Regions from separate parts of the Streptococcus sp. 5905 genome, predicted to be linked through region 2. Evidence: predicted binding sites of a transcription regulator. Region 2 holds the regulator's gene; each other region holds the start of a gene.
What was found. The regulator CtsR, encoded in region 2, represses protease genes until heat stress. The targets are predictions, from matches to a motif close to TTGGTCAAAAAAGGTCAAANA.

Region 1 (7,571 bases), on a different contig from region 2:
GTACAGGTGTGATGTGACTAGCAAGTGGTGCAACAGCATCATAGTCAACATCTCCACAAAGCTTGCCATTTTCATCACGGTTCATCCCTACATCAATGACAACCGCACCTGGTTTCACAAAGTCTGGAGTCACAAACTTAGCACGACCGATAGCAACGACAAGAATATCTGCCTTAGCAGCCACCTTAGCAAGATGATGGGTGCGTGAGTGGGTCAAGGTCACTGTTGCATTCTTAGCCAAAAGTAGCTGAGCCATGGGCTTCCCAACAATATTTGAGCGACCGATAACAACCGCATTTTTACCTTCCAACTCAATTCCATACTCATGAAACATTTCCATGATTCCTGCAGGTGTCGAAGGAATCATAACTGGATGACCAGACCAGAGGCGCCCCATGTTTAGCGGATGGAAACCATCCACATCTTTTTCGGGGTCAATGGCTAATAAAACTGCCTCTTCATCGATATGTTTGGGTAAAGGTAACTGGACCAATATCCCATGCCAAGCTGAATCTTGATTGTATTTAGCAATCAAGTCCAACAATTCCGCTTGGGTAATGGTCTCTGGAACTCGCACAACTTCACTACGGAAGCCAGCAGCGAGAGCTGACCGTTCCTTGTTGCGAACGTAGACTTGGCTGGCTGGATTGTCCCCCACCAAAATCACCACCAATCCTGGAACTAGACCTGTTTCTTCTTTTAGTTTAGCCGTCTTTTCAGCCAACTGTCCTTGTAACTTAGCTGCAAGAGCCTTCCCATCAATAATCTGTGCCATATTTCTTCTCTTTTCTATCAAATATCTTCTATTATATCAAAAAATGACTTGGCATTCTAACACTTCTTGACTAATAGACCTTATAGTTTGAAACTATAAGAAAAAGCTCTTATCGAGCTTTTAGTGCCTATTTATCTTAGGCAAGTCTATCATGCTTTCTTTTTGACCTTGGGAGCAGGTAAAACTTCGTACATATCCTTGATTAGTCTCGCTAGAAATAACTTGTCTTCAAGATCTTCTATTAAAATCATCTCCTTAGCTCCTTCATAAGGAGGTTCAAGCCTAGTCTGTCCCAGTTGATCCAAAACCACCTTCACAGGCTTCAGTAACAAACGATTATCATAGATTTCCCCAATAATCTTCCCACGATAATAAAGGATATACTCTCCCATCATTGGACGATAACTTATCTCCCCTAGTTCCGATAGCTGTTCAAGAATAAAATCTAAATATTCTTTACTGGAAGCCATGATGCCTACTCCATTTCTTCTAAAAATGAGGTCTTACAAAACCTTACTCAAAAATTCCTTGGTCCGTTGTTCTTGGGTCTGGTCAAAAATTTCCTCTGGCCTTCCATCTTCGACAACAACTCCATCCGCCATAAAGATAACACGGTCTGCTACCTCACGCGCAAAGCCCATTTCATGAGTCACAATCACCATGGTCATCCCCGACTTAGCAAGGTCTTGCATAACAACTAGAACTTCCCCAACCATCTCAGGGTCTAGGGCTGAAGTCGGTTCATCAAAGAGCAAAACATCTGGTTCCATAGCCAAACCACGTGCAATGGCAATCCGTTGTTGCTGCCCACCTGACAAACTCTGTGGATAGGCCTTTGCCTTATCTGGTAGACCAACTTTTTCTAGCAGTTCTTGGGCTCTTTTCTCCGCTACTTCCTTGCTTTCTCCTTTGGTTTTTATTGGTGACAAGGTGATATTTTCCATCACCGTCATATTGGGAAAGAGGTTGAATTGTTGGAATACCATGCCCATCTTTTCACGCATAGCAAAAAGGTCATTTTTCTTATCTGTGATATCAACTCCTTCAAAGATAACCTTGCCTTTACTTGCTTCTTCAAGGAGATTCATCGAACGAAGGAGAGTTGATTTCCCGCTCCCTGACGGACCGATAATGACCACAACTTCTCCTCTTTTGATCTCAAGGTCAATCCCTTTCAAGACTTCATTCTTCCCAAAAGACTTATGCAAGCCTTCGATTTTTATCAAGGTTTCTGTCATTATTTTTTGTCTCCTTGTCCAATGTAATTTTCAAATGCCTTCAAAGCCACTGTCAAAACAGAAGTCATAATCAAGTAATAAAAGGCTGCAAATAAGAGAGGCGTTAGAGGTAGATAGGTCGTTGTTGCTACCGTTGTAGCTCCATTCCAAAGTTCCATGACTCCGATTGTTGACAAAAGCGAACTATCCTTGATAATGGTGATAAATTCATTTCCCAATGCTGGTAAAATATTCTTGATTGCCTGTGGCAAAATAACATAACGCATAGCATTTTTAGGACGAATACCCAAGGAATAAGCTGCCTCCAACTGCCCTTTAGGAACTGCATTAATTCCTGCACGAACGGTTTCAGACACATAGGCACCACTATTCATCGAAATAATCAGAATACCTGGAATTAAACGAGAAAGGTCCACACCTAAAATCCCTACTTGAATAGTGGGCGCATCGATATGCATGAGGGCAAAAGCAATCATAATTTGCACCATCATCGGTGTTCCTCGGAAAATCCATACATAAACATTTGCAAACCAGACAAGAGGTTTAAAACGTGAACGTTGGGCAAAGGCCAATAAGACACCTAGAATGGTACCGAAAAAGACCACCAGAATTGAAATCACTACCGTGATAAGAGCACCATAATTAAAATAAGGTAAATACTTTGGTAAAAAGGAAAAATTCATATTCAATCAACTTTCTATGCATTAGGTTGTATGATTATAACATGAATTGAATTAAAATGCAATCCTTTTCTCTAATTTTAACAATTAACTTGATAGAATAGAGAAATAGAGAGAAATCATAGTTTTTTTCTAGTCAACTACCTCTTGTTTATGGTAAAATAGTAACGATAAGAAATGGAGGAGAATCATAATGGAATCACATTTGGTTAGAATCATCAACCGCCTAGAAGCTATGACAAAAGATGGCGGAAATCTAAAACGTAATTTTGAACGTGAAGGAGTTGTTGTTGCTGAAGTTGCATACAGCTATGACGAAGAAAATGGATCACTCTTCACCCTTCGCGACGTAGAGGCTCGTGAAACCTATACCTTTGATAGCATTGACTTGATTGCAATGGAGATCTACGAACTCCTTTACTAATATAAAAACAACGGGTAGTAAGGCCCGATGAATGAGAATCCTTTTTGTCACCACAAATGGGATTTTTTCTTACCTTTAATGTCGCTTGATTCTCCATGAATCCCTCTTTTAAAAACGACCACTTCTCAATCTTTTTACTTGCTTTACACCTTAATCATGCTATAATGAGAGTATAAAACTTTGACTATTTTTGACCATTTATCAGGTCAAGGATAAGAATGAAATGAGGTAGATGTATGCTCTGTCAAAACTGTAAAATAAACGACTCAACAATTCATCTTTATACCAATATCAATGGACAGCAAAAGCAAATTGATCTCTGTCAAAATTGCTATAAAATTATCAAAACGGACCCAAACAATACCCTCTTTAAAGGAATGACTGACCTAAACAATCGTGACTTTGATCCTTTCGGAGACTTTTTCAATGATTTGAACAATTTCAGACCTTCTTCTAATAACATCCCTCCGACTCAATCAGGTGATGGTCACGGTGGAAATGGGGGCTACGGACCTCAAAATCGTGGTCCACTTCAAACACCCTCTAGCCAAGAAAGAGGGCTCCTAGAGGAATATGGTATCAACATTACTGAGATTGCCCGTCGTGGGGATATTGACCCTGTTATCGGTCGAGACGAAGAGATTATTCGCGTTATCGAAATCCTCAACCGTCGAACCAAGAACAACCCTGTCCTTATCGGAGAACCAGGTGTTGGTAAAACAGCCGTTGTCGAAGGTTTAGCTCAGAAGATTGTCGATGGCGATGTTCCCCATAAACTCCAAGGCAAGCAAGTTATCCGTTTGGATGTGGTCAGTCTAGTTCAAGGAACAGGTATCCGAGGCCAATTTGAAGAACGTATGCAAAAGCTCATGGAAGAAATCCGCAAACGCGAGGACATCATCCTCTTTATCGATGAAATCCATGAAATTGTTGGTGCAGGATCTGCTGGCGATGGAAATATGGATGCAGGCAATATCCTCAAACCTGCCCTTGCCCGTGGTGAATTGCAATTGGTTGGCGCTACTACTCTCAATGAATACCGTATCATTGAAAAAGATGCTGCTCTAGAGCGCCGTATGCAGCCTGTCAAGGTAGATGAACCAACTGTCGAAGAAACCATTACCATCCTCAAAGGGATTCAAAAGAAATACGAAGACTACCATCACGTCAAGTACACAGACGCTGCTATTGAAGCTGCTGCAAATCTTTCCAACCGCTACATCCAAGACCGTTTCTTACCTGACAAGGCTATTGACCTTTTAGACGAAGCCGGTTCAAAGATGAATTTGACGCTGAACTTTGTTGATCCTAAAGTGATTGATCAACGTTTAATTGAAGCTGAGAATCTCAAGGCTCAGGCTACACGAGAGGAAGACTTTGAAAAAGCTGCCTACTTCCGTGACCAGATTGCCAAGTACAAGGAAATGCAAAAGAACAAGGTGACCGATCAGGATACTCCAATCATCAGCGAGAAAACCATTGAACATATCATTGAGCAGAAAACCAATATCCCTGTTGGTGAGCTCAAAGAAAAGGAACAATCTCAGCTTATCCATCTAGCAGACGACCTCAAAGCTCATGTCATTGGTCAAGATGAAGCTGTCGATAAGATTGCCAAAGCCATCCGTCGTAATCGTGTTGGACTTGGTACTCCCAACCGCCCAATCGGAAGTTTCCTCTTTGTCGGACCAACTGGTGTCGGTAAGACAGAACTTTCCAAACAACTAGCCATTGAACTTTTTGGTTCTGCTGAGAGCATGATTCGCTTTGATATGAGTGAATACATGGAAAAACACAGCGTGGCTAAGTTAGTCGGAGCCCCTCCAGGCTATGTCGGCTACGATGAAGCTGGTCAGTTAACGGAAAAAGTTCGTCGCAATCCCTACTCTCTCATCCTTCTCGATGAAGTTGAAAAAGCCCACCCAGATGTGATGCACATGTTCCTCCAAGTCTTGGACGATGGTCGTTTGACTGATGGGCAAGGACGAACAGTTAGCTTTAAGGATGCCATCATTATCATGACCTCAAATGCGGGTACTGGTAAGGCCGAAGCCAGCGTTGGTTTTGGAGCTGCTCGTGAAGGTCGAACGAACTCTGTTCTCGGTGAACTCGGCAACTTCTTTAGTCCTGAGTTTATGAACCGTTTTGACGGCATCATCGAATTTAAACCTCTCAGCAAGGACAACCTTCTCCAAATCGTCGAACTCATGCTAGCGGATGTCAACAAACGCCTCTCTAGCAACAACATCCATCTCGATGTGACAGACAAGGTCAAGGAAAAGTTAGTTGATTTGGGATACGATCCAAAAATGGGAGCACGCCCACTCCGTCGTACCATTCAAGACCATATCGAGGACGCCATCACTGACTACTACCTTGAAAATCCAAGCGAGAAAGCCCTCAAAGCAGTCATGACAAGCAATGGTAAGATTCAAATCAAATCTGCCAAAAAAACTGAAAAAACAGAAGAGATTGCTTCTGAAAAAGAAGAATAAAACGATCTAACAGGTGCAGGAAGTCCATCAATTTCTGCACCTTTTTTTACTAAAATAACTGTTTATTCTTGACAGCTCGCCCCTCGTCCATTATGATAATAATAAAGATACTAGAGAATGAGGAAAATGCGATGGCAAACCCAACTTTTGGTGAAAAAAGAGAGAATGTGACCTACCTGCCCCGCTACGGCGTTTACGTAGTTATTCCTGATCCAGAAAAAAAACAAATTGTCTTAGTTCAAGCTCCCAATGGGGCTTGGTTCTTGCCAGGTGGAGAGATTGAAGCGGGTGAAGACCATCAAGAAGCACTGAAGAGAGAACTAATCGAAGAACTTGGCTTTACAGCTGAAATCGGAACCTATTACGGACAAGCTGATGAGTATTTTTACTCTCGCCACCGTGACACCTACTACTACAACCCAGCCTACCTCTACGAAGCCACTTCTTTCCAAGAAGTACAAAAACCATTGGAAGATTTTAATCATATTGCTTGGTTTCCTATTGATGAAGCAATTGAAAAACTCAAACGTGGTAGCCATAAATGGGGAATTAAATCCTGGAAAATACAGCATGGAATTGACTAAAATACACGATTTTATCCAAAAAGTGCTATAATAGAGTTAGAAAATCGGAGGAACTATTATGAAGCTTATCAACACGACTAATTCACACTCGCAACTTGTTAAAAGCCAATTAGAAAGTACTGACGCAACTCTTGTTGAGGTCTATTCTGCTGGAAACACAGATGTGATTTTCACACAAGCTCCGCTTCACTATGAAATCCTCATTTCCAACAAACACCGCGCTATTCGTGAACCAGAAATCGAAACCATTCAAGATTTCTTCATGAAACGCAAGATTGATAAACAAAAAATTGATGAAGCTAATATCAAGACACTTTATTCAGATAAACTGATTGAAATTTCTATTCCTACAAAATAAGAAAGCCAGCCTAGAGCTGGTTTTCTTTTGCAAAAAGCTTGGTAATATTACCAAGCTTTTTCATTTTATTTCACAGCTTCTTTCAAAGCATCTACCTTATCCAAACGTTCCCACGGAAGGTCAATATCTGTACGTCCCATGTGTCCATAAGCCGCTGTTTGACGGTAAATTGGACGTTTGAGGTCCAGCATTTGGATAATTCCTGCTGGGCGAAGGTCAAAGATTTGACGGGCTGCTTTTTCAAGTTTGCTTTCAGCTACTGTTCCTGTACCGAAGGTATCGATACGGACAGAAACAGGCTGCGCAACACCAATAGCATAGGCCAATTGAACTTCTGCTTTCTTGGCAAGACCCGCTGCAACGATATTTTTAGCAATATAACGTGCCGCATATGAGGCTGAGCGGTCCACCTTCGTCGCATCCTTACCAGAGAAGGCACCACCACCGTGACGAGAGTAGCCACCATAAGTATCCACGATGATCTTACGACCAGTCAAACCGGAGTCTCCTTGAGGTCCACCGATGACAAAGCGACCAGTTGGATTGATGAAGAATTTGGTTTGTTCATCCAAGTAAGAGGCTGGAATCACCTCTTTGATAACCTTGTTAATCACATCATTGTGAATTTGTCCATTGCTGACTTCTGGGTCGTGCTGAGTTGAAATAACGACTGTGTCCACACGTACTGGACGGTCATTTTCATCATACTCAACAGTAACTTGTGATTTAGCATCTGGGCGAAGATAGCTGATTTCACCAGACTTACGAAGTTCTGCCAAGCGACGAACCAGTTTGTGGCTGAGTGAAATTGGCAATGGCATGAGTTCTTCTGTTTCATCCACTGCGAATCCAAACATAAGACCCTGGTCACCTGCTCCAATCAAGTCAAGTGGATCTTGATCTGCATTTCCACGAACCTCCAAGGCTTCGTTGACCCCTTGGGCGATATCCGGTGACTGCTCAACAAGCGATGGATGAACTCCAACTGTTTCCGCAGAAAAACCATACTCTGTATTG
Region 2 (7,571 bases):
ATGCCAATCCAGATAATAGCAGTCAAGACCAAGTACTTGAGCCAGTCAAGAACAGATAATTTCTTAGCTTCAAAGTGGGATTCTTCTGGTTTTCCTTGGTCATTGATACGATTGGACAACCAAGCATAGAGACCAATCGGCTGCATGACAAAGAAATAAACGGTCGTCAAGACTTCGCCATAAAAAGTCGCATTCATGGCCAAAATCAAATAGATAGCAGAGTTAATGGCCCCAAAGAGATAATTGCTTGCACGCCCTTCTGCTACCAAGATAACACAGACAATCCCAGTCCAAGATGCAAACAAGCTCAGCCAGTCATGACTTTCTGTATTTTGCGTGAATTCCAAGATCAGGGGAACACTTGACAAGGCGATAAGATATAACCACTGGAAAAGGCTACGACCGACAAAGAGATCTTTCCAGATCAGGCGCATGATTCCTACAAAACCGATCTTGCGAGCTTCGGCATGGACATTTTCAAAGTTTTCGATAAATTGTGTGATTTTTTCAGTTAGCTTTTTCATAATTTTCTCCTAATCTGCTTGGTAAATGGCATCGATAGCCACTTTTGCTGCTTCATAATTGCCTAGATAATCCTCCGTTAGATAAACTAGTGGAATGGTGGTTAAGTATCGCTCCCTCATCTGGTCCAAATGCTGGGAAAAACTGTAGCGAATGTGGTCTTCTGCCATGGTCATATCTCTAAATCCGTCATTGACATAGGAGCCAACAGGCTGCACAAAGAGAATCAAGTCCCATTTTTCCTTGGCCAAGATAGAGGCAAAGAGATTGTCAAAGGTTTCTCCTGATAAGTCCCCTTGGTCCTCTGTCTCCATGTAATAGTCATAGTAACCCTTGGTTACTAATGAATTGGTATCGGCTATCACTAGACCTCGATTGGCATTGCTGTCGATTAACTTTGAGGTCTGGTCATACTGCCCTAAAAGGAGATAGTAGTAATCCTTTGGAGTCAATTCATCGTCGCGGACATTGTTTTTGATCTGGTACTCACGCGCGTATTCCAGACTAACAGGCGCATCGTAATACCTTGCCAAATCCTTTGCTAGAGTGGTCTTCCCATTACTAGCACTTCCCATAATCAAGACTTTCTTTGTAAACTGACGTCGGAAGGGTTGAGCGATGTATTTCCAATATTTGCTTGGATTTTCTCGAATCATAGTCGCTGAGATACCAAACTTTCTTTCTTGCAAGACAGTGCCAAATCCACGTTTAGCTAGTTCTTGCTGGTATTCTTCTTCTCCCACAAAGAAAGTCAGTTCTTGCTGGGTTTCATCATAGGAAATCTCCGCTAACATCTGGTCCAACCACTCCTGCCAGCCCATAGGGTAACGGGGAAGATTGGTCTCATCCAGCTTGCAGACAGAGGTCAACTCGTCATCACGAAAAGCCTCTCGGATATAGCGAAATCGTTTTTGAAGACTTAAGCCTACCTGCTCCCCTCGGTCTCCCTCGTAGCCTGAAACGACTACCCAGACCTGGTCACACTGACGCTTCGCTCGCTGAATCAGATCGATATGCCCTTGATGGAGAGGGGCAAAGGTTCCAAATACCACTGCTGTTTTCTTTTTCATAAACGTTTTACCTTTTTATAGTTTTTAATATTTTTATTTTCTATGTTTTTATTATATACTATATTTTTGTTTTGTCAATAGTTTTTTATCATTTTTTATAAAAAGGCATCAAAAAAAGAATCAGGACTTCTCCTGATTCTCCATTTTTAAGCAATATCAAATTTTAACTGGCCTGCTTTGACACCAATCTTAAGTGTCTTGCCTGCTACTAGTTCTCCCTTGAGAAGGAGTTCTGCTAGCTTGTCTTCCACCTCTGTTTGCAGGGTTCTGCGAAGTGGGCGAGCTCCCATTTCTGGATTGTAACCGTGACTAGCTAGCAACTTCAGTGCCGAAGCTTGCAGTTTCAAGTCGATACCCTTCTCTGCTAGGCTAGCAATCAATGGTTTGACCATGATCTTGACAATTTCCTGCATGTGTTCGCTATCCAAGCTATGGAAGACCACCTTTTCATCAATACGGTTGATAAACTCTGGTCGATAAGTTTTTTTCAACTCTTCAAAGATGCGTTTTTCCATATTTTCCTGGTCAAAACGAATATCTTTGGCTCCAAAGCCGACCGTCTTGTCATCACGAAGGGCTGTCGCACCAAGGTTTGACGTCATGATGATAATGGTATTTGAAAAGTCAACCTTGCGTCCCTTACTATCTGTCAAGACACCGTCGTCCAGAACCTGCAAGAGGACATTAAAGATATCTGGGTGAGCTTTCTCTACCTCATCAAAGAGGAGAACGGAGTATGGTTTGTTGCGAACCTTCTCCGTCAACTCCCCACCTTCTTCGTAGCCCACATAGCCTGGAGGAGCTCCATTGAGACGACTAGCTGCGAATTTCTCCATATACTCACTCATATCAAAGCGGATAAGGGCTGATTCGTCGTCAAAGAGGACTTCTGCCAGAGCCTTTGCCAATTCGGTCTTACCAACTCCCGTCGGTCCTAGGAACATAAAGGAACCAATCGGACGCTTGTGACTGCGAATTCCTGACTGATTGCGGCGAATCGCACGGCTAATGCTTGAAACAGCTTGATCTTGGCCGATGACACGTTTGTGCAATTCAGCTTCCAAGTTCAGATATTTCTTGGCATCAGTCTGAGTCAGTTTTTGGACTGGAATCCCTGACAAGCGACTCAAGGTAGTCAAAATTTCAGATTCTGTTACCAAGTCTTTATAGACAGGGACTTCCTCTTCTTTTGCGATTAGCTGGGCAGCTTGTTTCCACTTGCCATCCATCAAAGCCTTGTCAGCTGGACTCAAACCGGATTCGTCTGTTTTCACATGCTTGGATTTGTTTTGCACTGTTGCTGCCGCTTCATCCAAAAGGTCGATAGCAGAGTCTGGTAAGTGACGACTAGTCAAGTAACGATGCGCCATCTTGACAGCTGTTTCAACGGCTTCATCTGTGATTTGCACACGGTGATGTTTCTCATAGGTCGCCTTCAAACCTTGCAAAATGGTCATGCTGTCAGCTAGACTTGGCTCTTCAATCGTCACTTTGGCAAAACGACGAGAAAGGGCAGCATCTTTTTCGATGTGTTTTTGATATTCTTCCTGAGTGGTGGCCCCAACTGTTCTCAAAGTTCCGCGAGCCAAGGCTGGTTTCAAGATATTAGCCGCATCTAGAGTCGAATCAATACCGCTACCAGAACCCATGATGGTGTGAAGTTCATCAATAAAGAGGATTACTTTGCCATCTTCCTCGATATCCTTGATGATATTGTTCATGCGCTCTTCAAAATCACCACGAAAACGTGTCCCTGCAACGACATTCATCAAATCAAGCTCTAACACGCGCATCTTGGCCATTTCCGCAGGTACATCCCCACTAGCAATACGCTGGGCAAGTCCAAGTGCCAAAGCTGTTTTTCCGACACCAGCATCTCCAACCAAGACCGGATTGTTCTTGGTCTTCCGACTCAAAATCTGAATCATACGTGAAATTTCCTTGTCTCGACCGATAACTGGCTCTAACTTGCCAGAGCGCGCTTGCTCCGTCAGGTCATGCGTGTAGTCCTCTAGGCCTCCACTTTGAGCTTGAGGCATACCCATCATATTGGCCATGGAATTTTGCTTGTCAGTTACTGTGCGATGGCGTTGACGTAAAGCCTTGAGGTCTTCTCTTGTCCATCCTGCACGTTCCTCTAAATTGCGACGAAGAGCAGCAATTCTGACCTGATCTTTCTGGTCTTCATAAGAAAAGCCTGCTCTCTCCAAGATGCGAGTCGCCAAGGCATTGCCATCATGCAAGATTGCATATAATACATGCTCTGTCCCTAGCACCTTTGCATGGACCACTGAGGCCACATACTCTGCTTCTGCAAAAAGAACCTCCAAACGATGGGAAAAGGGCAATTCCGTAAAGGTTTCATCTTGGCTATAGTCCGTTTCAGTCAGTTCCAAAGCGACCTCTTCTAAACGGTCCATTTCATAAGGATAATCATTTAGAGTGGCACCTGCTACACTGTAACTGTGATTGGACATGGCAATCAATAAATGCCAAGACTCTAGATATCGAGCTCCAAAATGGCCCGCAACCATGTAGGCACTTTCGATACATTCATTCAATGCTTTTGAATAGTTCATCTTACTTCTCTTTTCTATCTACCTCTTGTAATAGTTGTCGGAGCATATTGGCACGGACAACTGAGGATTCTTCCCCTAGGACACGATCTGTTGCTACTGAAGTCAGCAAGGTCATCTCCTGCTTGGTCAGCAAGTCCTGCTCCACCAAAAGCTGGAGAATATCCTCATAGATCTCCTGACTAACTCGCTCACCAATCGAGTAAAGCAAATCGCGGAGCATCTCATGATGATTTGAAAACTCAATCCGCCCGATGCGAATGTAGCCTCCACCACCACGCTTGCTCTCAACCAAGTAACCTCTGCTTTCAGTAAAACGTGTCTTGATGACATAGTTGATCTGACTAGGCACAACCTGAAAGGTATCCGCCAGCTGACTCCGCTGCAATTCCACGATACCAGACTGGTCTAAAATTGCCTTGATATAGGCTTCGATATGATCTGATGTATTTTTAAATCTCATAGTAAATCAAACTCCTTCTTTGAACCTTGACTATCTTTGACTATTATACCGAAATTTTTGATTTTTTTAAAGGAAAAGGGAGCAAGTAAAGAATAATCTTCACCGACTCCCTATTTTTCTACTTATCTAATCCTAATTCTGCTAATATTTTTCGTTTGTAGGCAATCTTTTGAACTTCCTTGTCCTCAGTCTGAGACCAATCTAGTTTGACTTCAGAGACGATCTGTCCAGGCCGATTTTTTAGGATATAGATGCGATCACTGAGATTGAGGGCCTCCTCGATACTGTGGGTAATAATCAATGTCGTCAGCTGCAACTGTTTGTGAATCTCCAGATACCAAGCGTGAAGTTCCATCTTGGTCATCTCATCCAAGGCACTAAAGGCCTCGTCCAAGAGAAAGAGCTTGTGCCCGAAGAGGTAGGTGCGGAGCAAGGCCACACGCTGACGCATCCCTCCGCTGAGTTCATGAGGATACTTATCCCGTACAGCTGTCAGCTGGAAGGTCGCAAGGATTTCATCCGCTCGAGCAATAGCTTCTGCCTTATCGACCTTTTGGATCAAGAGGGGCAGGATGATATTGCCAAGCACCGTCTTGTGCTCCAAGAGCAGATCCTTTTGCAACATATAACTCACGCGCCCCTTGGGATTTTCCTCGCCATCAAGGACAATTCTTCCCGACTGGACCTCTAAAATTCCAGCGATTAGATTAAAGAGGGTAGTCTTTCCAACACCACTGGGACCTAGGATAGAGACCACTTCACCTGAAGTCACCTGCAGGTTGATATCCTCTAAAATCTTTTCATCATCGTAGGCATAGCTTACATGTTCTAGTCTAATTTCTGTCATTATTTTACAAATTCGTTAGTGAAGCCTTTGTCAGTCAAGTCTTCTTTTAGGATGCCATTTTCTTTATCCCATTTGTAGAAAGCATTCCAGCGTTCTGCATCAAATTGTCCCCATTTTCCCTTATCACTTGCGTATTCTTTTGACAAGTATTTTTGCGATTCGATGACAAAGTCACGTTTTTCCTTGAGTTCAGGGGCATTTTTGATGAGGATATCTGCAGCTTCTTCTGGGTGTTCCATAGCGTATTGGTAGCCTTTTTTGATAGCTTGGATGACTTTACGAGCTTCTTCTTTGTTGTTTTTGAGGTAGTCGTTGTTAGCGATGATGACTGGTGAGTAGTAGTCAAACTCTTTTACGTAGTTTTTCAAGTACATGAAGTTAGCATCTACGCCTTGAGATTTAGCAAGGATACCGTCCCAACCGTAGTAGATCCAAGCAGTGTCAAAGACACCATTGGCAATCGGTGTAATCGAGTTTGAGTCGTTGTTTGGTACTTTTTCGACCTTCTCAAAGTCCCCACCTTGTGATTCTACCAAGGTTTTCAACATAGCAAGTTCCGTTGGGTCATTCCAAGTTCCGTATTTCTTCCCGACCAAGTCTTTTGGACTGGTGACATTGTCAGATTTACGTGAGATGATTCCTGATGTATTGTGTTCAACGATAGCGGCAACGGCAGTAATTCCTGCTCCTTTTTCCAACTTCTTAGCCATGTAGTCTTGGAAATAGATAGCAAATGGTGCCTTACCATTGATCACCAAATCAGAAGAACTTTCTTCTGGTGGCAATTTCAAATCAACATCCACTCCAGCTTCTTTGAAATAACCTTTTTCCTTTGCTACATAAAGCCCTGTGTGGTTGGTATTTGGCGTCCAGTCTAGGATAAAGTCAATTTTCTTGAGTTCTGCTTCTTTGTTGTTCTTAGAAGCAGTTCCTTGACCACAAGCTACAAGCACAACAGCTACAAGAGCTGTTACAATCGTTAAAAACACTTTCCATGTTTTCTTCATTTTCATTTCCTCTTTTCTTTTTCAAAAACGCTCTATTTTAAGTACGTTTCCATTTAATCACATATTTTTCACTAATATCGACCAGCTTCATACCCAGAAGACTGATAAGCGACACCAGAATAATAATGGCAAACATGGTATCATACTGAAACAGTTTTTTAGACTGAATCATGTAGACACCAAGACCTTCAAAACCTCCCAACCACTCAGATACCACAGTTGTGATAAAGGCGTAGGAGACACTGACCCTCAGACCTGCATAAAAGTAGGGCAGGCTGACCGGGATTTTAAAATGCCATAGGATTTGCCAAGGCTTGGCCCGCATCAGACTAAACAAGGTCAGCATATCCTTGTCACAATGTCTAAAACCGTCCAAAATACTGACAATGATCGGGAAGGTTGTCGTCAGGATAATCAAGACAATCTTGGGCAAAATCCCATAGCCCAGCCACAAGACCAAGATAGGGGCTATCGCAATGGTCGGAATGGTCTGGACGACCACCATCATAGGATAGATGAGGTCATTGAGCCAAGCTAGACTATCCATGAGCACAGCCATGAGACAGGCAATCAGGACACCCAGAACTAGACCTAGTAAAGCCACTCTCAAGGTCGCCCAGCTATGGTGCCAGAGAAACTCTCTGTCACGAACAAAGGACTGGAGAATCTCAAGAGGAGTTGGCAGGATAAACTTGGGTAAAAGTTTGAATATTCCCGCTAACTGCCAGACCGACAAGACTCCGAGAAATCCCAAAAGACTAATCTGTCGTCTCATCATACTTTTCAAGTTTCTCATCAATACTTAAAATCTCTCCTACATTTATTTTGACATTGGCAAAGACATTATCTGCCTCCTGCCCGGCCACTTCAAGCGCTTCTTTGAGAATGCGCATGAGCTCATCAAACTCTCCTTCCAAAACCGTTTCAAAGGGTGTCACCACCATGGTCACGGACTTAGCTTGCAGATAAGCAATCACTTGATCGATAATAGCGATTCGATCAATCCCCTGTGATAGGGGCAAGACTTGCAAGGCAATGCTTGCTTTCATAAAAACCTCCTCTTCTCAGGTTTCCTTTTGACAAAAA
Region 3 (7,571 bases), on a different contig from region 2:
TACCACAAAGTTGAGGTTTGGATATGGTTAGTCCAGTTTCTTCTTTGACTTCTCTGATAACTGCATCGGTAAAAGATTCCCCACGCTCTACATGACCACCAGGAAAAGTGATGCCGGGCCAGTCGGGACTAACTCGATCTTGGACCAGAACCTTGTCACCGTTTTTAATCATGCACATGTTGACAAATTCGACTAATTCTCGTCTGTTCATATTGTTTTTCCTATTTTGTTAGTAACTTTTCCACGACGTTTAACTTTCGCATGGTCAAATCCACGCCAAAAAGTTTTTCAAGATAGTTGGTATTGAGCTTTTTTCGTTTTGCAGCTCTAGGGAGATAGAGGTAGAGACAGTGATCGCCTACACAAATTTCTTCCTCACCGTAGTCAGCTTTCAAATTTTCTAATGGCAGACTTTGGATAAATCCCTGATAAAGAATCACATGTACACGATCATGAAGATAGTCTTCTCTAAATGGGTTCTCTTGAACAATCTTTTCAAAATCGTCCTTATTCTTGATAACCATTTTTAAGTCAGCTCCAATTTTTTCCTTTATCAGAGTATGAACGCGTTCTCGTATTTCTTCCAAATCCAAGTCACTTTCAAGAATGATATTCCCACTTTGAATATAGGTTCGAACGTGTTGAAACCCAGCTTCTGTCAAAATATCTGCCAAATAAGACATTTTCGGGATAGCATTTTTTCCATTAGGAGTAACGCCTCTTAGTAAAACAATATGTTCCAAAGGACTTCCTTTCTTATTTGGTATTTATTGGATTTGAGCCTGCCACCCAGCCGGTACAGAGGGCAGAAGTGATGTTAAACCCACCCGTGTGGGCATTGATATCCAGTACCTCGCCAGCAAAGTGGAGGCCGGGAACGAGTTTGCTTTCCAGAGTTTTAGGATTGATTTCTTTGAGACTGACGCCACCTTTAGTAACAAAGGACTTGGCAAGGGACATTTTTCCAATCACAGGGATTTTGAGTGCTTTGATGGACTGGAGAAGTTGCTCCCGTTCTTTCTCAGTCAGCTGTTTGACTTTGTCAGGATAGCCTTGCACAAGAAATTCTGCCAAGCGTTCTGGAAGTAAAGTTTTTAAAGCATTTTTCAAGGATTTTTCCCGATTTTCTTCTAGAAATGCAGCTAAGTCCTTCTCAGAAAGTTGAGGCAAGACATCCAGTGAGAGGATTTCACCACTCTTGACAAAGCTGGACATGCGTAGGGCAGCAGGGCCAGATAAACCAAAGTGGGTAAAGAGCAAATCATGAGTGATGACATGTTTGCCATAGCTTAGGGTCACATCGTCAAGCGAAATCCCTTGCAAAGCTTTATGTGGAAAATCTGTCAACAATGGACTTTCAGCAGCTTCAAGCTCGGTAATGGTATGTTTAAAATGACGGGCAATATCGTGGCCAAATCCAGTCGATCCAGTGGAAGGATAGGATTTACCACCAGTTGTGACGATCAGTTTGTCACAAGTGAAGGTTTGATCTGCAGACTTCAGGACAAACTGGTTATCCACTTTTTTAACTGAAACAACCTCCGTTTGAGTGGCAATTTGCCCACCAAGTTCAGTGATTTTCTTCTCCAAAGCTTCAATAATGGTTCGAGACTTGTCGCTAGCAGGAAAGACGCGTCCGTGGTCCTCAACCTTGAGTTTAACTCCATTTTCCGTAAAAAAGTTGATGATATCATGGTTATCAAACTGGGAGAAGACACTGTAAAGAAAGCGCCCATTCCCAGGGATGCCAGCCAGTAGGTCGTCTAGAGTTCCATTGTTGGTTACATTACAACGACCACCACCAGTTCCAGCTAATTTTTTACCAAGTTTGCGATTTTTTTCGATGAGAAGAGTTTTCTGACCATAAAAGCTACTGGAAATCGTAGCCATCATGCCAGCAGGTCCACCACCGATGACAATAGTATCAAAATGTTTCATAGCTCTATTGTACCACAAAAAACAAGAGATGCTTGGCATCTCTTGTTACGGATGATCTTAGTTAATTTCATATCCCATTAACAAACCGCCATCTTCTGCATAAAAACTGCAGAGACCAGACGTTGGGAGGATTTTGATATTGGCTTGTGGAAATGTTTCCAGCAAGCGTTCTGACAATTGCTGACAGAATTTTTCATTGCTGCGATGGGCCATGACGATACGACCACCAGCATAGCCAGCCTTGATGAGTTCTTCATAAGCTGCTTGAAGGGACTTTTTAGCACCACGAGCCTTTTGAAGAAGCTCTAGGGTTCCAGTTTCACTTGCTTCTCCAACCATACGGATGTTGAGAAGGCCAACGACCGTACCGATAAGCTTACTCAAACGACCATTTTTGACCAAGTTATCAACTTTAGCAAGAACAAAGAGCAACTTCGTTTTTTCTTGGTAGGCTGTAATAGCTTCAACAACTTCCTCATGAGAAAGTCCTTGGTCAATCAAGTCATTGATTTTTTCGACAATCAAGTCAACCTCCCCACCTGCAGATAAACTATCAATCACATGAATCTGAGTGTCAGGGTGTTCTTCGAGGTAGATGTTTTTAGCGAGCTGTGCACTGTTATGGCTACCAGAAAGAGTACCAGTGATGGTAACGACAAAGATATGCTTAGCACCTTCAAATGCACGCAAGTAATCATCAGGGCTAGGGCAAGCTGATTTTGAAGCCTCAGAAGTCGCATACATGGTTTTCATCATGTAGTCAATGTCGAGATTGGCATCATCAATAAAGACCTGATCAGCCACTTGAATAGTTAAAGGAACACTGACAAATTCAGTATCGATAGCGGGAGTTACCAATTGACGATAATCACAACCAGAGTCAGCTACAATCTTCCAAGTCATAGAAATTCTCCATCTTTGTCACTTATACATTGACAAAGGTTCTGTCTTTTTTTACAATTATATCATGAAAGCCCTTGAAACAAAAGTACCACCTCTCTGTTGTCACAAGTAGAAAGAAATTGTTATGTCTGAACGTAAAATATCTGAAAAATCTCTTGAAAATCTCAGAAAATCCAATCAAGAATCCAATTTTTTAACCAGAGAAGCAATTGAGACGGCTCTTTTGCAACTTCTGGAGAAAAAAGACTTGGCTAAGATTAGTATCTCAGAGTTGGTCAAGCGGGCGGGTGTCTCACGCGCTGCCTTTTATCGCAATTATGATTCTAAAGAAGCAATTTTAGAAAGTGTTTTTAAACGCAGTGTTCATAATATAATGGAACAGTTGAGCCACTACGATGTCAAAACCGACCTTTATCTAGTCTGGGTTCACCTTTTCCGCGCAGCAAAAAAAGAAGCCAAGGTTATCCAACTCGCTCTGGACTACCACTTGGAAAAGATTTTTGTCCAAGCTATGCAGGAATTTCTGGAAAAATACCACGGAAAATCAAAAGGTGTTAGCAGCTACCTTCATTCCTTTTGGAGTTCTGCCATCGTATCGGTTCTGCTCAAATGGATCAAGGATGGCATGAAGGTTCCAGCTGAAAAGATTGCAGATTTACGCTTGCCATTTTTCAAAAAATAGGGGATAAGGAGAAGAATTATGACAGAAAAAAGACTGGCTTGGGATGAGTACTTTGCAGCCCAGGCTTTACTGATTGCCAATCGTTCAACCTGTAAACGTGCCAAAGTAGGAGCTGTCCTCGTTAAGGATAATAAGGTCATTTCAACAGGTTACAATGGTTCTGTATCAGGAACGGAGCACTGTATCGACCACGAATGTCTGGTCATTGAAGGTCACTGTGTCCGAACCCTTCACGCCGAGGTCAATGCCATCTTGCAAGGAGCTGAACGAGGGGTTCCAAGAGGATTTACAGCCTATGTGACCCATTTTCCTTGTCTGAACTGTACCAAACAACTGCTACAAGTTGGTTGCAAGCGCGTGGTTTATATCAACCAGTACCGAATGGATGACTATGCCCAGTATCTTTATCAAGAAAAAGGCACCGAGTTGACCCATTTACCATTAGAGACTGTTCAGACGGCTCTTCAAGAGGCAGATTTGATTTAGAAATTAATAAAAATAAATGGTTTAGAAAGCTTTTTAAACCGTTTTTTGATATAATAAGAAGAATAAATTGAAAGAAGGAATTCAGAAAATGGGAAAACTTGAAGTCATTAATCATCCACTGATTCAGCATAAATTGTCAATCTTGCGTCGTACAGACACTTCTACAAAAGCTTTTCGTGAGCTAGTAGATGAGATTGCAATGTTGATGGGATATGAAGTACTTCGTGATCTTCCACTTGAAGACGTGGAAATCGAAACACCTATCACAAAGACCGTTCAAAAACAATTGGCTGGTAAAAAATTGGCGATTGTCCCAATCTTGCGTGCAGGTATCGGGATGGTAGATGGACTCTTGAGCTTGGTTCCAGCAGCAAAAGTTGGTCATATTGGTATGTACCGTGATGAAGAAACCCTTCAACCAGTTGAATACTTGGTGAAATTGCCTGAGGATATTGACCAACGTCAAATCTTTGTCGTCGATCCAATGCTTGCAACAGGTGGATCAGCTATCTTGGCTGTTGACTCGCTTAAAAAACGTGGGGCATCAAACATCAAGTTTGTCTGCCTAGTAGCTGCTCCAGAAGGAGTGAAAGCTCTTCAAGCAGCTCACCCAGATGTCGAAATCTTTACAGCAGCTCTGGACGAACACTTGAATGAACATGGCTATATTGTTCCAGGTCTCGGAGATGCTGGAGACCGCTTGTTCGGTACGAAATAAGACTCAGATAGAGTCTTAAAGATGAAATTGGAGGATGTTTCTAATTTCGCGAGGAGGTTGAATTTTTGATTCTGTCGATAGTATAGAGCAAAAATTTGACCTTTTTTGACCAAAAAGATATAATAGTTCTGTATTGAGTCGCATGACTAAGAAAATTCAACATTAAAAGGAGAAATGAATGATTCCTGTAGTTATTGAACAAACAAGCCGTGGAGAACGTTCCTATGACATTTACTCTCGTCTTCTGAAAGACCGCATCATCATGCTAACTGGGCCAGTCGAAGACAACATGGCCAACTCCGTTATCGCCCAATTACTTTTCTTGGATGCCCAAGATAGTACAAAGGATATTTACCTTTATGTCAATACACCTGGAGGTTCTGTGTCAGCTGGTTTGGCAATCGTTGATACCATGAACTTTATCAAGGCAGATGTCCAAACCATCGTGATGGGAATGGCTGCATCTATGGGGACTGTTATTGCATCAAGTGGAGCAAAAGGCAAACGCTTCATGCTTCCAAATGCAGAGTACATGATTCACCAACCAATGGGTGGTACAGGTGGTGGTACCCAACAAACAGATATGGCAATCGCTGCAGAACACTTGCTCAAAACTCGTAAGACTTTGGAGCAAATCCTTGCGACTAACTCAGGTAAATCAGTTGAGCAAATTCATGCAGATGCTGAACGTGATTACTGGATGAGTGCCCAAGAAACGCTCGAATATGGCTTCATTGATGAAATCATGGCCAACAATTCTTTGAGCTAAGCAACCTAGAAAGCAAACTCGACGGAGTTTGCTTTTTTTGGTATAATAGGGGAAGATTTCTTAGAAAGAGGATCCCTCATGCTTGAAAAAACAAATCGATCAGGATTAATCATCTATCTTTACTATAATCGTGATGCAAAAAAACTTCAGGAATACGGTGATATCTGTTACCATTCCAAAAAACATCGTTACTTGCAGCTCTATGTTCCAACTGAGGAGCTAGATGACTTAGTTGAGAGATTAGGTAAGGAAAGATTTATCAAAAAAATAAGACGTTGCCACATTCAAGAGTTAGAAACTCCCTTTGTTGGCAATCTCTATCGCACTGAGGAAAACGTTATCATTTAAAAAATGAGATAAATGTGTTGACAATTTTCTGATAATTCGGTATATTCTTAACATACTATTTTTGAAACAACTATAAGGAGATTAAAAATGAAGAAAAAATTTGCCCTATCTTTTGTGGCTCTTGCTAGCGTAGCTCTTCTCGCTGCTTGTGGAGAGGTCAAGTCAGGAGCGTCAAATACAACTGGTAACCCAGTAGACGAAAAGACTATCAAAATCGGTTTTAACTTTGAAGAAACAGGTGCTGTAGCTGCCTATGGTACTTCTGAACAAAAAGGTGCTCAACTTGCTGTTGATGAAATCAATGCTGCAGGTGGTATCGATGGAAAACAAATAGAAGTTGTGGATAAAGATAACAAATCTGAAACTGCTGAGGCTGCCTCTGTTACAACTAACCTAGTTACCCAATCAAAAGTTACAGCTATCGTAGGACCTGCGACATCTGGTGCAACTGCTGCAGCTGTAGCCAACGCTACTCAAGCAGGAGTGCCATTGATCTCACCAAGTGCGACTCAAGATGGATTGACCAAAGGTCAAGAATATCTATTTATCGGAACTTTCCAAGATAGCTTCCAAGGGAAGATTATTTCAAACTATGTGACAAATAAATTGAATGCTAAGAAGGTTGTTCTTTATACGGACAATGCAAGTGACTATGCTAAAGGTATTGCCAAATCTTTCCGCGAAGCCTACAAGGGTGAGATTGTAGCAGATGAAACTTTTGTGGCAGGTGATACAGACTTCCAAGCAGCCCTTACTAAAATGAAAGGGAAAGAGTTTGACGCTATCGTTGTTCCAGGTTACTACACAGAAGCAGGTAAAATCGTAAACCAAGCGCGTGGTATGGGAATTGATAAACCTATCGTTGGTGGTGACGGCTTTAACGGTGAAGAATTTGTTCAACAAGCAACTGCTGAAAGAGCATCAAACATTTACTTCATCTCAGGATTCTCAACTACAGTTGATGTTTCTGCAAAAGCTAAAGCTTTCCTTGAAGCCTACCGTGCTAAATACAATGAAGAACCTTCAACATTCTCAGCTTTGGCCTATGACTCAGTTTACCTAGTAGCTAATGCTGCAAAAGGTGCTAAAAACTCAGGTGAAATCAAGGACAACCTTGCTAAAACCAAAGACTTTGATGGTGTGACTGGTCAAACGAGCTTTGATGCAGATCACAACACAGTGAAAACTGCTTACATGATGACCATGAACAATGGTAAAGTGGAAGCAGCAGAAGTTGTAAAACCATAACATTAGAATAGTAGCTGAAATAGGGAATGAGCCTTTGACTCACTCCCTGTTTCGGTGTTTATGAACTTGTGAAAATTGAGAAATTTTCTAAAAATAACGATAGAAAAGAGTGAATGCTATGCTCCAACAACTTGTGAATGGTTTAATTCTGGGTAGTGTTTATGCACTTTTGGCCCTGGGTTATACCATGGTTTATGGAATTATCAAACTCATCAACTTCGCCCACGGTGATATTTATATGATGGGTGCCTTTATTGGTTACTTTTTGATTAATTCTTTCCAAATGAATTTCTTTTTAGCTTTGATTATTTCAATGGTAGGAACCGCACTGCTTGGTGTTGTGATTGAATTTCTTGCCTACCGTCCTTTGCGACACTCTACACGTATTGCTGTATTGATTACTGCCATCGGAGTGTCTTTCCTACTGGAATACGGGATGGTTTACTTGGTCGGTGCCAATACTCGCGCCTTTCCTCAAG
Region 4 (7,571 bases), on a different contig from region 2:
GGATCAAGCCCTTCCTTTCCTAAAGCCAGATGCATGACCATATAACTAAAGTAGATTGATAAAAAGCTAGTGGCAAGAGAAAAGCAAGCAAAGGTCATGAGTTTCCCCACAAGCAACTTCAGGCGGTTATTACAGGCCAAGAGACTGGTTCTCAAGCTATGAGACTGAAATTCCATAGCTCCCAAAATTCCAGCTAAGATGACCAAAACCATGACTGCCATAGAGGCCCCGTTGAGACCTAGATATTCCAGCGGATCAATGGCGTTTATCAGATTAGGAACCGTCTCAGGTGTAGCATCCAAGCCGATAGACAGATACTGTCGGCCCTCCAACCAGGATACGACAGGCACCAATAGTAACATGAAGGCCACACTCACTTTGAAAGCCTTGGTTGAGCGAATTTTCAACCATTCTGAATGCAATAAAGACATCGTTTCTTTCATCTTAAACCTCCTCTGTCAAATCAAAGAAGAGATCTTCTAGACTGTCTGAATCTTGCAGCACCTCTTCCAATCGTCCCTGCTCAATAATTCGCCCATGATGAATCAAGACTACATCATCTGTCACCATTTGCACCTCTGATAGGATATGAGAAGATAGAAGTACCGTTTTCCCTAAATCAGCCTGCTGACGGATGAACTTTCTAAACCACTTAATCCCACTTGGATCCAGTCCATTGGTCGGCTCATCTAATATAAGAAACTGAGGATCTCCCAGCAAAGCTGCTGCCAAACCCAACCGCTGACCTTCCCCCAGAGACAGGCTTGACAAGAGGTCCTTCCTCTTATGAGCAATCCCAGTCATCTCCAAAACCTCATCAATCCGAAACTTGGGAATAGCATTACTCGCCGCAATAATTCTCAAGTGGTCATAGACCTTTCGATTTGGCAGACCGCCAATGCCGTCAAAGGCTGCACCTACCGTTCTGAGCGGATAAGTCATTGACTGATAAGTTCGCCCATCAAAAGTCGCAGTTCCAGACGTCGCCCGATCTAACCCCAAGAGAATCCTCAAGGTCGAGCTTTTACCAGCACCATTCGGCCCCAGAAAAGCTGTAATCCGCCCGCTTCTAGCTGTAAAAGAAATATCTTTTAAAATCTGCTTACTGCCATGTTTTTTGCAGACTCCTTCTATTTTCACTACATGTTCCATACTGAACTCCTTTATCTTTATTTTCTCCAGTATATCCAGTCTAGTTCAGAATTAGTTCAGAAATCGAGCAAAAATTCTAAAAGTTGATCTCGCCTTTCAAAAATCGCTCTAGCTTCATTAGAAAGAACTCAGTTTTTCTTTTCCTTTACTCCATTCTTTCTTTATAATTCTGAGGTTTATGTATGGAGACTTTATTATCATTCTAGTACCAAAAAGTCATTTATCAAACTCCATCAAGAGCAGGCTTTATGATATAATGAAAGAAGAAAACTGAAAGGATTTACCATGTCAAAAGAAGTTATTGTTGAAAGTTTTGAACTTAACCACACCATTGTTAAAGCACCATATGTTCGCTTGATTGGAGAAGAAACAGGACCAAAGGGAGACGTCATCTCCAACTATGATATTCGCTTGGTACAACCAAATGAAGATTCTATCCCTACTGCTGGCCTTCATACTATCGAACACCTCTTGGCCAAACTCATCCGCACCCGCATTGACGGCATGATTGACTGTTCGCCATTTGGTTGCCGCACAGGCTTCCACATGATTATGTGGGGACGTCACACCAGCGCTGAGATTGCAGCTGTTATCAAGGATTCGCTCAAGGAAATCGCTGAGACTACTACTTGGGAAGATGTCCCTGGAACAACCATTGAATCTTGCGGAAACTACAAGGACCACAGCCTCTTTTCTGCTAAAGAATGGGCGAAACTCATCTTGGAACAAGGAATTTCAGATGATGCCTTTGAACGCCATGTCATCTAAACACAAAAAGGAACCAGCTTTTTAGCTAGTTCCTTCTTTTTTTATTCTCAAAATCTCGACTTAGGCTTTTTCACGAATGACCAAAACGCCATCTTCCATATCTGCTTCCAGATGTTTGGCATCTAGATGATCCAAGTGGAAGTCTGTCACCTTATCACGAATTTGTTGTTCAACCACGCGACGGAGTGGACGAACACCCATAACTTCGTCATAGCCTTCTTCTGTGATAAAGTCCTTAGCTGCTTGGCTGACTTCCAAATCAATGTCTTTCTTAGCCAAGGTTTGGTTGACTTCCGCCAACATCAAGTCCACAATCTTAGAAAGGTCTTCCTTGTTCAAGTGTGAGAATTCGATAACTGCGTTAAAGCGGTTGAGGAATTCTGGACGGAAGTATGGTTTCAAACGATCCATCAATTCTGGTTTGTCCGCATCTTCGGTCAAGTTGGCTTCATAGCCAAATCCAGCATTTGATGTTGCGATAATGACAGTGTTCTTGAAGTTCACTGTATTGCCTTGACCATCAGTCAAACGACCATCATCCAAGACTTGTAGGAGAAGAGTAATCACTTGAGGATCAGCCTTTTCAATTTCGTCCAAGAGAATGATAGAGTATGGATTGCGACGAACACGTTCTGTCAAGGTATTGCTATTGTCATCATATCCCACATAACCAGCTGTTGTACCGATCAATTTAGATACGGCTGTGCGGTCACTGTATTCAGACATATCCAAGCGGATGATCGCATCCTTGGTTCCAAACATATCGAGTGCCAATTGCTTAGCAAGTTCCGTCTTACCAACCCCAGTAGGCCCTACAAAGAGGAAGCTACCGATTGGGCGATTGCCCTCATCAAATCCTGCACGGTTACGACGGATAGCACGAGCTACTGCTTCTACTGCCTTATCTTGGCCAATCACCTTGTGTTCCAAGCGATGAGCCATATCTTTCAAACGTTCGATGTCTGAAGCCCCCATTTGTGACACTGGAATACCTGTCATTCGTTCCACAGATTCAGCCACATCGTTGATGCTTGCAGTCACTTTCATGTCTTCTGTGTGGTTTGCGACTTTTTTCTCTAATTCTGCAATACGTGTTTTGGCATTGAGAGCTGCTTCAAAATCTTCTGCCTCAACTGCTTTTTCTTGCTTGTCTTTTTCTGCCTCAATTTCCCGTTCAACAGCATGCACATCTGTTACAGGATGTTGAGCTGCCAAGTGAGCAGCCGTTACGTCCACAAGGTCAATAGCCTTATCTGGCAAGCTGCGTTGAGGAATGTATTGGATAGAATAATCCACTGCCGCTTTCAAGACTTCGTCTGGCAAGATAACATTGTGGTGTTGTTGATAGAGATCACGAATTCCTTGAAGGATTTTAAAGGTATCCTCTGCTGAAGGAGCATTGACCTTCACTTCGTTGAAACGACGAGCAAGAGCTGCATTTTTCAAGATGGTGTTACGGTATTCATCTTGAGTTGTCGCTCCAATAACAGTCAACTCACCACGAGAGAGAGCTGGCTTGAGAATGTCCGCAAGCCCCTTGGAGCCACTGTCTCCACCAGTGCTACCAGCACCGAGAATTTGGTGAATTTCATCAAAGAAGAGGATAATATTTCCTGCTTCTTTTACTTCATTGACTAGGTTTTGAACGTTTTCTTCAAAGCTACCACGGTATTGAGTACCAGCCTCAAGACCTGAGATATCAATGGAAATAATTTCCTTGTTCTTGATGGCAGCTGGGACATCTCCGTTCACAATCGCTTGTGCTAGACCTTCGACAACTGCTGTTTTACCAACACCTGCATCTCCTACAAGTACAGGATTGTTCTTGGTACGACGTGAGAGGATTTCAGATGTTTCTTGAATTTCCTTGTTTCGTCCGATAACAGGATCCAATTTGCCCTCACGAGCTTCCGCTGTCAAGTTACGACCTAGTTTAGCAAGGACACCGTCTTGTTTCATACCTGAAGTGTATTGCTGCATTTGCGCGTCAGATTCTGCATTTCCTGGCAATTGACCAGTTGCACGATAATGAGCAAATTCCTCAGGTGTCACTTCTCGTCCATTAATCAAGTAGCGACGGTTTTCAGAACTGTATCCTCGCATACCACCCATCAATTGGTTAAACAAATCATCCATGTTGTTAAAGTTATTAAAGTTGTTATTCATATTCTTTACCTCGTTTATTGTTAATTATTTGCGATCTCTGATATTGACTATCTTTGACCTTTGTTTTAAAAATTTTAGACTAGCTAACTAGCTACCCTACGTATAATTTCTGGTTTTTCTTTTTTAAATAAGCCTTCTATCATCTTCTTTTCAAAGTCTGTTAGATTTAACATAGGCCTCACCCCTTTCTAGGGTATCTATCGTACATTTTCAAGAAATAGAATCATTGAAAATGAAGTTTTCTAAGGAATTCATTTTCCTTATGTTTCTACTATATCACATTGGTCAGTAAAAGTCAATAACTTTTTGACCAAATTTGACTATTTTTTGAAAAATTTTTTAAGCACACAAAAAGCCAGTCAGACCGACTGGCTTTTCTCTATTCCAATTGAATTTTAGCTCAATGCGTCATCCATTGAAAGAACTTCGTGGAAGACACGTTGTGTCAATTCAGTTTTTTGTTCTGGAGTGAGGTATTTGGTGTTTACACAGTATCCAGAGATACGTACGATAACGTCTTCACCTGACATGATCTTTTCGTAAACATCGTTCAAGTCCATAACGTTCAAGTTAACGTGTTGTCCACCGTTTTCGAAGTAACCATCAAGGATTGTTACCAAGTTATCAACTTGTTCGTCACGAGTCTTACCAAGAGCACGTGGAGAAACTTGAGTTGTCAATGAGATACCGTCAGCTGCGTAACCAAAGTCAAGGCTAGCAAGTGAGTTCAAGTTTTGCAACCATCCACCTTTAGCTTTGTTAGATGGGTTCGCACCTGGTGAGAAGAATTCAAGTTTAGACAAGTTCACAGAACCATCTTCGTTGAGGTATACACCTTTGTGGACTGGTGAGTTACCAGTTTGTTTAGAGTAAGCAACGTTAGATGTGATTGTCAAGAGTGATACTGTAGCTTCTGCGTCTTTGTAAAGTTTGTGGCTACGTAGACGAGTTGTATAAGCTTCGATCAACCATTCTGCCAATTCGTTTGAACGTGGGTCATCTTCACCCCAACGTGGGTATTCACCGATTGTTTCGTAATCGTAGATGTAGCCATCTTCATCACGGATTGGTTTAACCGTAGCGTACTTGATAGCTGACAATGTATCAACAGTGTTAGCAAATCCACAGATACCGAATCCCATGTTGGCACGTTGTTTAGTTGGCAAGAAGGCCATTTGAACAGCTTCGTAGTTGTACTTGTCAGTCATGTAGTGGATGATGTTCAAAGCATCTACGTAAGTGTCTGTCAACCAGTCAAGAGATTTTTCAAAGTTCGCTTTAACTGATTCGAATTCAAGAACTTCGTCACGGATAGGATCGATGTCAAATACTTTGTAGTCTTTGTGAACATCGTCGTAACCACCGTTCAAACCAGTAAGAAGGGCTTTAAGAACGTTTACACGAGCACCAAAGTACTGGATGTTGTGGCGTTGATCTTCGTTTTCTGGGTCAAGTGGTGACACACAGCATGAGATACAGCTCATTTCTCCGTATCCGTCTTTAGCCATTGTTGTTACACCTTCGTATTGGATAGAAGAGTGTTTGTGGCTCATATGCATACAGTAGCGACGGAAGTTGTATGGCAATTTGTCAGTCCAAAGAACTGTCAAGTTTGGCTCTGGAGAGTTACCGATGTTGTCAAGAGTGTTCAAGAAACGGTAGTCCATCTTAGTAACACGGTGACGACCATCGTTACCCATACCAGCCATAGAAGTTGTGATGAAGGTTGGGTCACCTGAGTACAATTGGTCATAAGCTTTTGTACGAGCAAATTTAACTGTACGAAGTTTCATAACGAAATCATCAACGAATTCTTGGATTTCTGATTCAGTAAATGTACCACGAGCAAGGTCACGTTCTGCAAAGATATCCAATACGATTGGCACACGTCCTAGAGATGTTGCAGCACCGTTGATAACACGGCAGACAGCCATGAAGGCGATATTAACCCATTGGATTGCTTCTTTCGTGTTCATCGCTGGTTTGCGGACATCAACTCCGTAAAGGTCACCCAAGCGAACAACTTGTTGCAAAGCTTGGTATTGAAGGTTTACTTCTTCACGAAGACGGATTGTTTCTTCGTCAATTTCTTTAATTGCATTCCAGTCGTTGACTTTTTCTTGCATCAAGTAGTCTGCACCGTAAAGAGCAAGACGTGCGTAAACACCGATGATACGTCCACGTGAGTAGGCATCTGGAAGACCAGTTACAGTGTGAGCGTGACGAGCACGACGAATGTTTGAAGTGTAGGCACGGAAAATACCGTCGTTAACTGTTGTTACGTATTTAGTGAAGATTTCGTGAACAGCTGGATCTGGTTCGTATCCATTTTCTTTCAAAGTAGTTTCAGCCATACGGATACCACCTTTTGGCATGAAGTTCAATTTGAAGAGTTCATCGTTTTGGATACCAAAGATCAATTCGTTTTCTTTGTCGATAAATCCAGCAGGAATATCAGCAATAGATGTTGGACGAGTGTCCATTGGGAAACGAGTTTCTTCGTAGTGTGCTTTTGTTTCTTCTACGATTTTTTTGATGTGAAGTGAACGTTCTGTTGGTCCAGCAAGGAAACTTTCATCTCCATCGTAAGGTGTGTAGTTGGCTTGAACGAAGCGAGAAATACTTGCTTTTTCTTTCCAATCTACGCCTTTGAAGCCTTCCCAAGCTTTATCAAAAATATCTTGTGCTTCAACAACTGTCTTAACAACCATGTTAATGTCCTCATTTTTCTTTCTAGCAACAGTCATCTGTTACATTCATGAGACCAGTATACCATACAGTAACCGATTTCAACAAGCGAAAAAAGGCTTTTTTATCACTTTCTTTTCTAATACAGTCTGTTTATCGGCGCAATCTGTATTATATATTTGAAAGAATGAGTACTCTTTTCCATTTTTTCAGAAAAAAAGGTATAATGAATAAAAAATGACACTAGAAAGGAAGCAAAATGCTCATATTTCCATTGATTAATGATTTGTCCAGAAAAATCATCCATATCGACATGGATGCCTTTTTTGCTGCGGTGGAAATAAGAGACAATCCTAAGTTAAAAGGAAAACCTGTCATTATTGGGAGCGATCCCAGACAAACAGGCGGACGGGGAGTTGTGTCTACTTGTAGCTACGAGGCGCGAGCTTTTGGTGTTCATTCAGCCATGAGTTCTAAAGAAGCTTATGAGCGTTGTCCTCAAGCCGTCTTTATCTCGGGAAATTATGAAAAATACAAAACTGTGGGACTTGAGATTCGAGCTATTTTTAAACGTTACACCGACCTGATTGAACCTATGAGTATTGACGAAGCCTACTTGGATGTGACGGAAAATAAACTCGGTATCAAGTCAGCTGTCAAAATAGCTCGTCTCATTCAACAAGATATCTGGCAGGAACTACACCTTACCGCTTCTGCTGGCGTTTCTTACAACAAATTCCTAGCTAAAATGGCTAGCGACTATCAAAAGCCACATGGTTTGACAGTTATCCTCCCTG

Region 1: the regulator CtsR is predicted to act here: its motif matches at 3,295-3,315, upstream of HT680_RS05005 (ATP-dependent Clp protease ATP-binding subunit).
Region 3: the regulator CtsR is predicted to act here: its motif matches at 4,820-4,840, upstream of clpP (ATP-dependent Clp protease proteolytic subunit ClpP).
Region 4: the regulator CtsR is predicted to act here: its motif matches at 4,137-4,157, upstream of HT680_RS00230 (ATP-dependent Clp protease ATP-binding subunit).

The regions. Positions count from the first base shown of each region.
Region 1 covers NZ_VMLC01000002.1:54,158-61,728, reverse strand. The annotation lists gene HT680_RS05030 (bifunctional methylenetetrahydrofolate dehydrogenase/methenyltetrahydrofolate cyclohydrolase) at 1-775, opposite strand, end outside; gene HT680_RS05025 (TfoX/Sxy family protein) at 925-1,245, opposite strand; gene HT680_RS05020 (amino acid ABC transporter ATP-binding protein) at 1,279-2,013, opposite strand; gene HT680_RS05015 (amino acid ABC transporter permease) at 2,013-2,696, opposite strand; gene HT680_RS05010 (DUF1797 family protein) at 2,887-3,117, shown strand; gene HT680_RS05005 (ATP-dependent Clp protease ATP-binding subunit) at 3,354-5,612, shown strand; gene HT680_RS05000 (NUDIX hydrolase) at 5,744-6,196, shown strand; gene HT680_RS04995 (DUF1827 family protein) at 6,255-6,554, shown strand; gene metK (methionine adenosyltransferase) at 6,620-7,571, opposite strand, start outside.
Region 2 covers NZ_VMLC01000003.1:327,218-334,788, forward strand. The annotation lists gene pnuC (nicotinamide riboside transporter PnuC) at 1-524, opposite strand, end outside; gene HT680_RS07205 (AAA family ATPase) at 534-1,592, opposite strand; gene HT680_RS07210 (ATP-dependent Clp protease ATP-binding subunit) at 1,739-4,171, opposite strand; gene HT680_RS07215 (CtsR family transcriptional regulator) at 4,173-4,631, opposite strand; gene HT680_RS07220 (ABC transporter ATP-binding protein) at 4,750-5,478, opposite strand; gene HT680_RS07225 (ABC transporter substrate-binding protein) at 5,478-6,485, opposite strand; gene HT680_RS07230 (ABC transporter permease) at 6,523-7,281, opposite strand; gene HT680_RS07235 (thiamine-binding protein) at 7,244-7,534, opposite strand.
Region 3 covers NZ_VMLC01000002.1:21,685-29,255, forward strand. The annotation lists gene HT680_RS04860 (8-oxo-dGTP diphosphatase) at 1-211, opposite strand, end outside; gene HT680_RS04865 (DUF1697 domain-containing protein) at 222-743, opposite strand; gene HT680_RS04870 (NAD(P)/FAD-dependent oxidoreductase) at 757-1,938, opposite strand; gene HT680_RS04875 (DegV family protein) at 1,996-2,841, opposite strand; gene HT680_RS04880 (TetR/AcrR family transcriptional regulator) at 2,966-3,523, shown strand; gene HT680_RS04885 (cytidine/deoxycytidylate deaminase family protein) at 3,542-4,009, shown strand; gene upp (uracil phosphoribosyltransferase) at 4,098-4,727, shown strand; gene clpP (ATP-dependent Clp protease proteolytic subunit ClpP) at 4,906-5,496, shown strand; gene HT680_RS04900 (YlbG family protein) at 5,575-5,844, shown strand; gene HT680_RS04905 (ABC transporter substrate-binding protein) at 5,932-7,092, shown strand; gene HT680_RS04910 (branched-chain amino acid ABC transporter permease) at 7,211-7,571, shown strand, end outside.
Region 4 covers NZ_VMLC01000001.1:47,244-54,814, reverse strand. The annotation lists gene HT680_RS00245 (ABC transporter permease) at 1-443, opposite strand, end outside; gene HT680_RS00240 (ATP-binding cassette domain-containing protein) at 445-1,152, opposite strand; gene HT680_RS00235 (S-ribosylhomocysteine lyase) at 1,438-1,920, shown strand; gene HT680_RS00230 (ATP-dependent Clp protease ATP-binding subunit) at 1,981-4,086, opposite strand; gene pflB (formate C-acetyltransferase) at 4,482-6,797, opposite strand; gene dinB (DNA polymerase IV) at 7,034-7,571, shown strand, end outside.